DNA from 3 places in the Streptomyces sp. NBC_01433 genome. Region 1 is predicted to be linked to each of the others. Evidence: riboswitches for the same ligand, from Rfam matches in the RefSeq annotation. Region 1 holds a riboswitch; each other region holds the start of a gene.

Region 1 (3,517 bases):
TTCGCAAGGAAGCGGCAAAGGATGCCGCACCTGGGTGCGAGGTGGTGATATGGCCAGGGCTAGGCTGCGGAGCCATGGACGTACTCATCAATGCCTTCGTCGCCCTGCACATCATCGGTATCGCCTCGCTGCTGGGCGGCTTTCTGACCCAGATGAAGGCGATGGGCGCGGGCACGGCCCGTTTCGTGCCGGCCATGCTGCACGGCGCGCTGACGATGCTGGTCACCGGTATAGCCCTGGTCGGGCTCAATCAGGCCGACGACCAGACGGTGAACAACATCAAGATCGGCGTGAAGATGCTGATCCTGGTCGTCATCCTCGCGCTCGTCTACATCAAGCGGGACGAGGAGAAGGTCGACAAGGGCGCGTTCGCCGCGGTGGGCGGGCTGACGGTCGCCAATATCTTCATCGCCACGCTCTGGACCTGAGCGGCGTGTCCCGACCTGTCCCGACCTGACCTGACCTGTCCTGATCACAACATGACCGGCCCGACCCGGCGGCCTCGCCGGGCCTCGCCGGCCGGACCGGTCAGGGCGTGATCAGGCGGGGCGCACGCTGCCGTAGATCGGCATGTAGTAGATCGACTCCTCGCGCACGTTCGCGCCCGGTTTCGGCGCGTGGATCATCATGCCGTCGCCCTTGTAGATGCCGACATGGCTGATGTCGTCGTAGAAGAAGACCAGGTCCCCCGGCCGCAGATCCGCGGTGGCCACCCGGGTGCCGACCTTGACCTGGTCCCAGGTGGTGCGGGGAAGGTCGACCCCCGCCGCCTTCCACGCCGCCCGGGTCAGCCCGGAGCAGTCGTACGAGGCCGGACCCGTAGCGCCCCAGACGTACGGCTTCCCGATCTGGGCACGCGCGAACGCGAGGACCTTCTCCGCCTTGGCGGCATAGCCGCTGTCCGACCCCGAACCGGTTCCCGTGCCGCCGCCGGTCCCGCCGCCGCCGTCCTTCTTCGCGGCCTCTTCCCCGGCCTTGCGTTCGGCCTCCGCCTCGGCGGCCTGCTGGCGGGCCAGCTTCTCCGCCTTGATCCTGGCCTCGGCCTTCTTCTTGCGCTCCAGCTCCGCCAGCCGGGCCTTCTCCTCGGCGGTCAGCTTCGACAGCAGGGTGCGTGCCTCGGTCAGCTTGGCCTGCACGTTCCGTTTGCTGGACCGCAGCGTGGCCTGCGACTCGGTGAGCGTCTCCAGGCTCTTCACGGCCTCGGTGCGCTTCGTCGCCGCCTCGGACTGCTGCGTACGGAAGTCGGCGACGGCCTTCTGCTGCTGGCCCGTCATCCGGTCCATCAGCTGGTCCTGGTCGAAGTACGCCTGCGGGTCGTCCGCGAGGAAGAAGGTAGCGGTCGGGGCGATTCCGCCGGTGCGGTACTGCGCCGCCGCGTAGTTCCCGAGGGTGCGGCGGGCCTCGTTGAGCTTGTCGGTGCGCCTGGCCGCGTCCTCCAGGAGGGCGTCGACCTTGGCGCGCTGGGTCACGGAGGCGGACTTCGCCCGGTTGTACTGCTGGGTCGCGGTCCCCGCCTGCCGGTAGAGGTCGTCGACCTTCGTCCGGACTTCCTCGATCCCGGGCCTGGGCTCCGCGGGCGCGGCCGTCGCGCTCTGCGTGGAGAGCAGGGTGACGGAGGCCAGTGCCACTGTCGTCAGCCCGACGGCAGGGGTGGTGGTGCGCACCTTCGTGCGCGGTTTGCGATGCGAGGCCAAGGCCGGCATCTCCTTCCGTGGACCGCCTACCGGGTTAGCTGTCGGGTTCGGGCGGAACGGAAGGCTGCCCTACGGTCCCGTGGGGGAGGACCGATTCACCCCGGTGCTGCTGGTGGGTCCCCGGTTCCGGACAGCCGTGAGGGCAGTACGGATTCGGCGGGGGCGTCCGCTCGGCGTGGTTCGCCTCAAGGGGGTACGGGGCGCCCGACGGAGCACGCTAGCCAACCCGTGGTGCCGCTGTGAAGGTTGATGTTCGATATGCCCGATACATTTTCGTGACCTTGATGGATCGGGTCCGCCGACACCGGGCGCCGCCCCGTTTCCCTCACGCGGCGTGGCCGCGCGCTCTCCTTGCGTGCCCGCCCGGGAGGTCTCGTACCCGAAGCGGCCACGGGCTGTCAGTGGGGCGGCCTAGACTCGTCAAGCGATGAGCAGCCTCTTTGACGACAGTTTCCTGACCGGCCTCCAGAACTCGGAGGAAGGGCCCCCGCCGCCTCCCGAGGACCACGCACCCGAAGCGGTGCCGGAGGGTCTCTTCGAGGGCGTCTTCGACGCGCCCCCGCCGCCCCGCGACGGCTACTACCGCGACGGTGCCCCGCGGCCGGTCATCGACGCCGCGGCGCTGCTCGACGGGTTGAACACCGAACAGCGCGCCGCCGTGGTGCACGCCGGTTCGCCGCTGCTCATCGTCGCCGGTGCCGGCTCCGGCAAGACCCGGGTGCTGACCCACCGGATCGCCCATCTGCTCGCCGAGCGGGGCGTGCACCCCGGCCAGATCCTCGCGATCACCTTCACCAACAAGGCCGCGGGCGAGATGAAGGAGCGCGTCGAGCAGCTCGTCGGACCGCGCGCCAACGCCATGTGGGTCATGACCTTCCACAGCGCGTGCGTACGGATCCTGCGCCGCGAGTCGAAGAGGCTCGGCTTCACCTCGTCGTTCTCGATCTACGACGCCGCCGACTCCAAGCGGCTGATGGCCCTGGTCTGCCGCGATCTGGACCTCGACCCGAAGCGCTACCCGCCGAAGTCGTTCACGGCCAAGGTCTCCAACCTGAAGAACGAGCTGATCGACGAGGAGACCTTCGCCGGTCAGGCCGCCGACGGCTTCGAGAAGACCCTGGCCCAGGCGTACGCGCTGTACCAGGCGCGGCTGCGCGAGGCCAACGCCCTGGACTTCGACGACATCATCATGACGACGGTCCACCTGCTCCAGGCGTTCCCGGACGTCGCCGAGCACTACCGCCGCCGCTTCCGGCACGTCCTGGTCGACGAGTACCAGGACACCAACCACGCGCAGTACACGCTCGTACGCGAACTGGTGGGCCCGTCCGGGGAGGCCGACGCACCCGCCGAGCTGTGCGTCGTCGGTGACGCGGACCAGTCGATCTACGCCTTCCGCGGCGCGACCATCCGCAACATCCTCCAGTTCGAGGAGGACTACCCGAACGCGACCACGATCCTGCTGGAGCAGAACTACCGCTCCACGCAGACGATCCTCTCCGCCGCCAACGCGGTGATCGAGCGGAACGAGAGCCGCCGCCCCAAGAACCTCTGGACGAACGCCGGCACGGGCGCCCGGATCACCGGCTATGTCGCCGACACCGAGCACGACGAGGCGCAGTTCATCGCCGACGAGATCGACCGGCTGACCGACGCGGGCGACGCGAAGGCGGGTGACGTCGCCGTCTTCTACCGGACGAACGCCCAGTCCCGTGTCTTCGAGGAGATCTTCATCCGGGTCGGCCTGCCCTACAAGGTCGTCGGCGGGGTGCGCTTCTACGAGCGCAAGGAGGTCCGGGACGTCCTGGCCTACCTCCGGGTCC
Region 2 (3,517 bases), 2.1 Mb from region 1:
AGCCGCCCTCGTCGCCGAGTCCGGTGGACAGGCCCTTGGTCTTCAGGACCTTCTTCAGCGTGTGGTAGATCTCCGCGCCCCAGCGCAGGGCCTCGGAGAAGGACTCCGCGCCGATCGGGGCGATCATGAACTCCTGGATGTCCACGTTGGAGTCGGCGTGCGAGCCGCCGTTCAGGATGTTCATCATCGGAACGGGCAGCAGGTGCGCGTTCGGGCCGCCGAGGTAGCGGAAGAGCGGCAGGTCGGACGCCTCGGACGCGGCGTGGGCGACGGCCAGCGAGACGCCGAGGATGGCGTTGGCGCCGAGCGACGCCTTGTTCTCGGTGGCGTCCAGGTCGAACATCGCCTGGTCGATGAGGCGCTGCTCGGTGGCGTCGTAACCGACGAGCTCCGGGCCGATCTGCTCGATGACGGCGAGGACCGCCTTCTCGACGCCCTTGCCCTGGTAGCGGTTGGGGTCTCCGTCGCGAAGCTCAATGGCCTCGAACGCACCGGTGGAGGCGCCGGACGGAACAGCAGCACGTCCCGTGCTGCCGTCGTCGAGGCCAACCTCGACCTCGACCGTGGGGTTTCCCCGGGAGTCGAGGATTTCCCTGGCTACGACGACGTCGATGGACGGCACGAGGCATCTCCTTCTGGGATATGACACTGGTTGTGCAGGGTCACTGCGGCCTTGCGACACGAGCCTAACCGGCCCGGCCCGATCGGGCGGCCGACCGCCCGTCTCCTGGGACGAAAAAGGACCCAAGGCCGTGCAATACAGGACGAAGGTCCAGAAATTTACTGACCGGTAACTACAAGGGTTGAACGATTGCGGCGCGGGTCGCCGCACAAGAACCCCGGCCCGGCGCGCACGGGGGAGAGCGCGCCGGGCCGGGGAACCTGGACCGAGGGAGATGCCGCCGGACATCCCCCTCAGGGGGAGGAGAAGCCGTGTGCCGGACTACTTCAGGTGGAGCTGCTGACCCGGGAAGATCAGGTCGGCGTCCCTGACGATGTCGCCGTTGAGCTTGAACACCTTGTGCCAGCCGCCCTTGACGCCCTCCTCCTGAGCGATCTTGCTCAGGGTGTCGCCGGACTTCACCTTGTACTCGCCATCACCCTTGGCGACCTTCTGGCCGGTCGGGGTCGTGACGGTCTTCGGGGTCTCGGCCTTCGGGGCGGTGCGCTGCTCGCTGCGCGAGGTGGGCTGCTCGGCCTTGCGCTCCTGCTGCTTCGGCTGGGCCTGCTGCTGCGGCTGAGCCTGCTCCTGCTTGGCCGCGGTCTGGCCGGAGCCGGTGTCGACGCCCGGGTCCACACCGTCGTTGCTCAGGTTGCCGGCACCGGCACAGGCCCAGGCGCCGGGACCCTGCATGTCGAGAAGCTTCTCGGCGGTGGCGATCTGCTGGGACTTGGAGGCCAGGTCGGCACGGGGGGCGTACTGCGTACCGCCGGCGGCGGCCCAGCTGGACTGCGAGAACTGCAGACCGCCGTAGTAGCTGTTGCCGGTGTTGATGGACCAGTTGCCACCGGACTCGCACTGGGCGACGGCGTCCCACGTTTCGACGGAGGCGGCAGAGGCGCCGGTCGCACCCATCAGCGGGACGGCGACGGCGGCACCGGCGACACCGGCGAGCGTGGCGACACGGACGGCCTTGGACGGGCGGCGGTGCTTGCCCTTGCTGTGAAGCAGCATGGAACGTCTCCTCACCGACGCCTACGAGGTGAGCTGTCGGGTTCGGGCCAAGTGAGTTGCCCGGTCGCATGTCCTAGCACGCGACTTCACCCCAAGCCGGTCCTGATCCTCTCGTACGGGACGAGACGAACGGGCCCGGCGCTTACCTGGGTCCCCCGCTCCTGCCTACGGCGCTTTACGCGTCTGTTCCCTTCGACCGACGGCAGGATTCGGCGTGACGATCGACGGGGCCCGCGGTGCGAGCGGTTCCGACCGTAAACACAGGCAACCCCTACATTCAAAGATGGACATACCGGTCAATCAGCCCTTACTTGCCCTCACCGAAGGGACGTTTCCGCAGGTCGGGGGGGATGCGGGCGGATCCGGCGGACGGAACACGCCAGTTGAAGCAAAGAGACCCATGTCTCACTTATGCATAAGTGGACATAGGCCCCTGAACTACCCCAGTTTTCGGGGCGCTTTCCCGTATTGGATCAGTTGGCCGCAGCGCCCTCGGAGCGCTCGCCGAGGTCCAGATCCAGGTTCTGTCCGGGCAGGATCAGGTCCGGGTCCGAGCCGAGTGTGTCCTTGTTGGCCTCGTACAGCGCGGTCCATCCGCCGGAGAGTTTCTGTGCGTCAGCAATCGCCCAGAGACTGTCGCCCGGCCGGACGGTGTAGTCGCCGCCGGCCCGCTCCGTCGCGCCGTCGCGCGCCTCGCCGTCGCCCCGGGACGCGTGCCGGCCGGACTCGCGCCCGTCGTCACCGTCCGCCGCCCGGCTCTTCTCGGGAGCGGGCGTGCCCCGGTGCTTTCCGCCGCTGCGGTCCGTGTCCTTCGAGGCGTCAGGCGCGGCGGAGCCCTCCGGCGCCGATGAGTCCTCGGGCTTCGCGGAACCCTCGGGCTTCGCGGAGTCCTCGGGCGTCGTCGGAGAAGGGGTCCCGTCCGGGGTGGCAGGGGTGGTCGAGGGGTCGGCGGCCTCGCCGGGCGCGTCGCCCGCGTCCGCTTCGCCCGGCGAGGTCGCCGTGTCCGACGGATCGGCGGACGGCGTGCCGCCCGGGTCGACGCCCGGCAGGGCACCGTCCACCGCGAGTCCGGCGATCACCGCACAGCTGGGCCACGCCTTCGGGCCCTGGTCGTCCAGGACCTTCTCCGCGACGGAGATCTGCTGCGAACGGCTGGCGAGGTCGGCCCGGGGCGCGAACGCCGTGCCGCCGTAGGCCGACCAGGTGTCCTGCGAGAACTGGAGCCCACCGTAGAAGCTGTTGCCGAGGTCGGCACTCCACATGCCGCCGCTCTCGCACTCCGCGACCCGGTCCCAGGTCGAGGCGTCGGCGGCGTGTGCGCCGGTCGCGCCGAGCAGCGGAATCGCGATGGCCGATCCCGTCACGCCCGCGGCGACGACGATGGCGGGTGCCTGACGAGGGCGACGGTGCCTGCCGTTCGCGGAGCCCATGGGGTTTGCCTTCCGTGCGACTGACGAGTGGGTACTGAGTGGTTGACGAGTCACCTGACGCCCGACTGATGCGTCGAACGGTGAACCTAGCGGGACTCGAACGTGTGTCACAAGTCGATGCAGCGGAGATCACGTGAAAGTCACAGAGTTGACGCAGCGTCACCTTCGCCCAGTCGCCGCCCCGGCTCGAACTCCACGGGGAGCGTGCGCAATCCCCGCATGATGAGCCCGCCACGCCACCGCAAATCGGCGGGTTCTCCCGCAAGTCGCAGCCCCGGAAGGCGTCTCAGCAGCGTAGCGAGAGCGGCCTGTCCCTCCAGGCGGGCGAGCGGTGCCCCCAGGCAGTAGTGGATGCCGTGCCCGTATCCGAGGTGCTGATTGTCACTCCGTGCGAGGTCGAGCCGGTCCGGGT
Region 3 (3,517 bases), 1.3 Mb from region 1:
GTGTTGCGAAGTGCTCACCCGGCCGCGGCCCGCCATGCGGCCGCCCGCGCGGTCCGTGCGGCGCAGCCGGTGCGCGGCGACGGCCCGCTCCGCGTGCTGGACGGCGAGCGCCCTGGCCCGTTCCGCGTCGCCGCGTGCCACGGCGTCCACGATGGCTCCGTGCTCGGCCCAGGAGTCGACGGGCCGGGCGGGCTGCTCGACGGCGTACATCCAGGCGGTCTTGCGCCGGAGCTGGGTGAGGAGCGCGATGAGGCCGGGGCTGCCGGATGCCTGCGCGAGGGTCTCGTGGAACCAGCCGCCCAGTGAGCGCAGATCCTCGCCCTCGCCCCGGCGGGCCCGCTCCTGACCCAGCCTGACCAGGCCGCGCAGCACCTTGAGGTGGGCGTCGCTGCGTCGCTGGGCGGCACGTGCGGCACCGAGCGGCTCCAGGAGCATCCGGACCTCCAGAAGGTCTGCGGCCTCCTGCTCGGTGGGCTCGGCAACACAGGCGCCGGCGTGCCGGCGGGTGACGACGAACCCCTCGGACTCCAGGGTGCGCAGCGCCTCGCGGACCGGGACCCGGGAGACCCCGTAGCGACGCGCGAGCACCTCCTCGGTGAGGCGGCTGCCACGCTCGAAGACACCGGAGACGATGTCCTCACGGATTGCCGTGCATACCGAATGCGCGGGAATGCGCATATCCGAACCTCCGCCTTAATCCCCGCGAAACGCGGCCGATCGACGCCTGTTCTGCGACTCTAAGGCAGTCGGCCGGAATTTCCGATGGCAGGCCGGAATTCAGGGATATCTTTTGGCCATGGAGTGGTTCGGCGGCGGGTTCGGCCGTGGCTTCGATCAGGGTTCGGTCGAGGGACCGACGACGGCTCGGCGGGCGGATCGCCGAAGGCCCCGGCGGGAAGCCGGGGCCTTCGGGTCAGGGGTACCCATGGGACACCCCCTGAGAAGCGTGGGTCAGACGTTGAGGCCGTGTGCGCGCAGGTAGGCGACCGGGTCCATGTCGGAGCCGTACTCGGCGGTGGTCCGCGCCTCGAAGTGCAGGTGCGGTCCGGTGGAGTTGCCGGTGGAGCCGGAGAGGCCGATCCGCTGGCCGGAGGTGACGCTCTGGCCGACGGAGACGCCGATCGAGGAGAGGTGGCCGTACTGGGTGTACGTGCCGTCCGTCATCCGGAGCACGATGTTGTTGCCGTACGCGCCACCCCAGCCGGCCTCGACGACCGTGCCGGCGCCGACCGCGACGACGGAGGTGCCGGAGGCCGCGTGGAAGTCCACGCCGGAGTGGCTGCCGGACGACCAGAGCGAACCGCTGGACTTGTAGCCGGTGGAGACGTACGAACCGGCGACCGGAAGGTGGAAGGACGTCAGCCGGGTGCGCTCGGCGGCGCGGGCGGCGCGCGCCTTGTCCTCGCGTGCCTCCTTGGCGCGGGCCTCGGCCTTGCGCTCGGCCTCCGCCTTCGCCTTGGCCTTGGCGGCGGCCTTCACCTTGGCTTCCGCCTCCGCCTCGGCCTTCGCCCGCGCGGCCACTTCGGCCTGGTGCTCCTGGACCTTCGCCTGGGCGTCGATCCGGTCGGCGAGGGTCGCGTCGATGGCGATGATCTGGGTGAGGCCGGTGTCGCTGACGGTGGGGGCCTCGGAGTCCGCGGCGAGGGCCGGGGTGGCCATACCGCCGATGACGCCGGTGGTGGCCAGAGCCGCGACGCCGACGACCTGGGCACGCTTGCGCGTCAGGCGGTTCGGGGCACGGTGCTTCCCGGTGACACGGGTGAACGCCATGGAGGGCTGATCCTTTCCTTCCTTCTCGCCTACCGGGTTAGCTGACGGGTTCGGAGCAGGAAGGTCTCCTACGGACACCGGGGTCCCGTACGGGACCCGGCATCCGATTCACCCCAGGGACTTCTTGGGTCCCCGGCTCCCCAGGCTCGCGCCCGACGGGGACTCGGCGATGGCTGCCCGGCGCCGCGGACGCGGCATACGGGTGACGGACAGCGGAGCCGACGCTAAGCCGGGCCACTTTCCCTCACCAAACGGGCAGCCGGTTTTGTCGCACATCCCACAGGACAGACAGGCAACCTCCCCCAAAATGCGGACGAATGAGAAAAAAGGGAAGACCCCGGCGATATGGATCACGCCGGGGTCCCTCTTGTGCCGTTTCGCGGCAGCGGAAACAGACCGATCAGCCGCTGACGACCGACACCTCACCGATGCCGAGTGCCCGCACGGGCTCCTCGATCTGTGCCGCGTCCCCCACGAGGACCGTCACCAGCCGGTCCACCGGGAACGCGTTGACCACGGCGGCCGTCGCCTCCACCGTGCCCGTCTCGGCGAGGCGGGCGTACAGGTGGGCCTGGTAGTCGTCCGGGAGGTGCTGCTCGACCTGGTCGGCCAGCGTGCCGGCGACCGAGGCGGCGGTCTCGAACTTCAGCGGGGCCACCCCCACCAGGTTCTGCACGGCCGTCTCGCGCTCGGCATCCGTCAGTCCGTCGGCGGCCAGGGTCTTCAGGACCGTCCAGAGGTCACCCAGCGCCGGGCCGGTGGACTCGGTGTCCACCGAGCCGCTGATCGCCAGCATCGCGGCGCCCTCGGCCCCGGAGGACGAGTCGGGAGCCGTCGAGCGCAGGACCTGTCCGAAGGCCCGGACCCCGTAGGTGTAGCCCTTCTCCTCGCGCAGCACCCGGTCCAGCCGGGAGGTGAGGGTGCCGCCCAGGCAGTAGGTGCCCAGCACCTGGGCGGGCCAGACGCTGTCGTGCCGGTCGGCGCCGATCCGGCCGATGAGCAGCTGCGTCTGCACCGCACCGGGGCGGTCCACGATGACCACACGGCCGGTGTCGTCGGCGGTGATCGGCGGCACCGGCCGGGGCTGGGCGGTGTTCCCGGACCAGTCGCCGAGGGTGTCGGCGAGCAGGGCGTCCACATCGATCCCGGTGAGGTCGCCGACGATCACGGCCGTCGCGGTGGACGGGCGGATGTGCGCGTCGTAGAAGGCGCGCACGGCCGCGGCGTCGATCCGCCGCACCGTCTCCTCGGTGCCCAGACGCGGGCGCGACATCCGCGCCGTCGCCGGGAAGAGCTCCTTCGAGAGCTGCTTGGCGGCGCGCCGGGCGGGGTTGGCCTGCTCGTGCGGGATCTCGTCCAGCCGGTTGCCGACGAGACGCTCGATCTCGCTCTCGGCGAAGGCCGGGGCCCGCAGCGCTTCGGCGACCAGGCCGAGCGCCTTGGCCAGCCGGGAGGCCGGAACCTCCAGGGAGACCCGGACGCCGGGGTGGTCGGCGTGCGCGTCGAGGGTGGCGCCACAGCGCTCCAGCTCGGCGGCGAACTCCTCGGCACTGTGCTTGTCCGTGCCCTCGGAGAGCGCCCGCGACATGATCGTGGCCACCCCGTCCAGGCCCTCGGGCTCGGCGTCCAGCGGGGCGTCCAGGAAGATCTCCACGGCGACGACCTGCTGGCCGGGCCGGTGGCATCGCAGCACGGTCAGCCCGTTGGGCAGGGCGCCGCGCTCGGGGGCGGGAAACGCCCAGGGCCG

Evidence for each region. A riboswitch is a leader RNA that binds a small molecule or an ion and turns the genes downstream of it on or off. The one in region 1 is predicted to bind cyclic di-AMP.
Region 2: it holds a riboswitch for cyclic di-AMP, as region 1 does, so the genes downstream of both, OG413_RS15365 (transglycosylase family protein) here and OG413_RS05610 (C40 family peptidase) in region 1, are expected to answer to the same signal.
Region 3: it holds a riboswitch for cyclic di-AMP, as region 1 does, so the genes downstream of both, OG413_RS00155 (M23 family metallopeptidase) here and OG413_RS05610 (C40 family peptidase) in region 1, are expected to answer to the same signal.

Annotation. Positions count from the first base shown of each region.
Region 1 covers NZ_JAPEPM010000001.1:1,300,474-1,303,990, reverse strand. Annotated here, with positions in the region: gene OG413_RS05615 (hypothetical protein) at 75-428, shown strand; gene OG413_RS05610 (C40 family peptidase) at 540-1,703, opposite strand; cyclic di-AMP (ydaO/yuaA leader) riboswitch at 1,702-1,863, opposite strand; gene pcrA (DNA helicase PcrA) at 2,122-3,517, shown strand, end outside.
Region 2 covers NZ_JAPEPM010000001.1:3,404,266-3,407,782, reverse strand. Annotated here, with positions in the region: gene eno (phosphopyruvate hydratase) at 1-622, opposite strand, end outside; gene OG413_RS15365 (transglycosylase family protein) at 944-1,675, opposite strand; cyclic di-AMP (ydaO/yuaA leader) riboswitch at 1,679-1,858, opposite strand; gene OG413_RS15360 (transglycosylase family protein) at 2,149-3,105, opposite strand; gene OG413_RS15355 (cytochrome P450) at 3,246-3,517, opposite strand, start outside.
Region 3 covers NZ_JAPEPM010000001.1:31,522-35,038, forward strand. Annotated here, with positions in the region: gene OG413_RS00150 (GntR family transcriptional regulator) at 1-678, opposite strand, end outside; gene OG413_RS00155 (M23 family metallopeptidase) at 952-1,770, opposite strand; cyclic di-AMP (ydaO/yuaA leader) riboswitch at 1,783-1,949, opposite strand; gene OG413_RS00160 (pitrilysin family protein) at 2,171-3,517, opposite strand, start outside.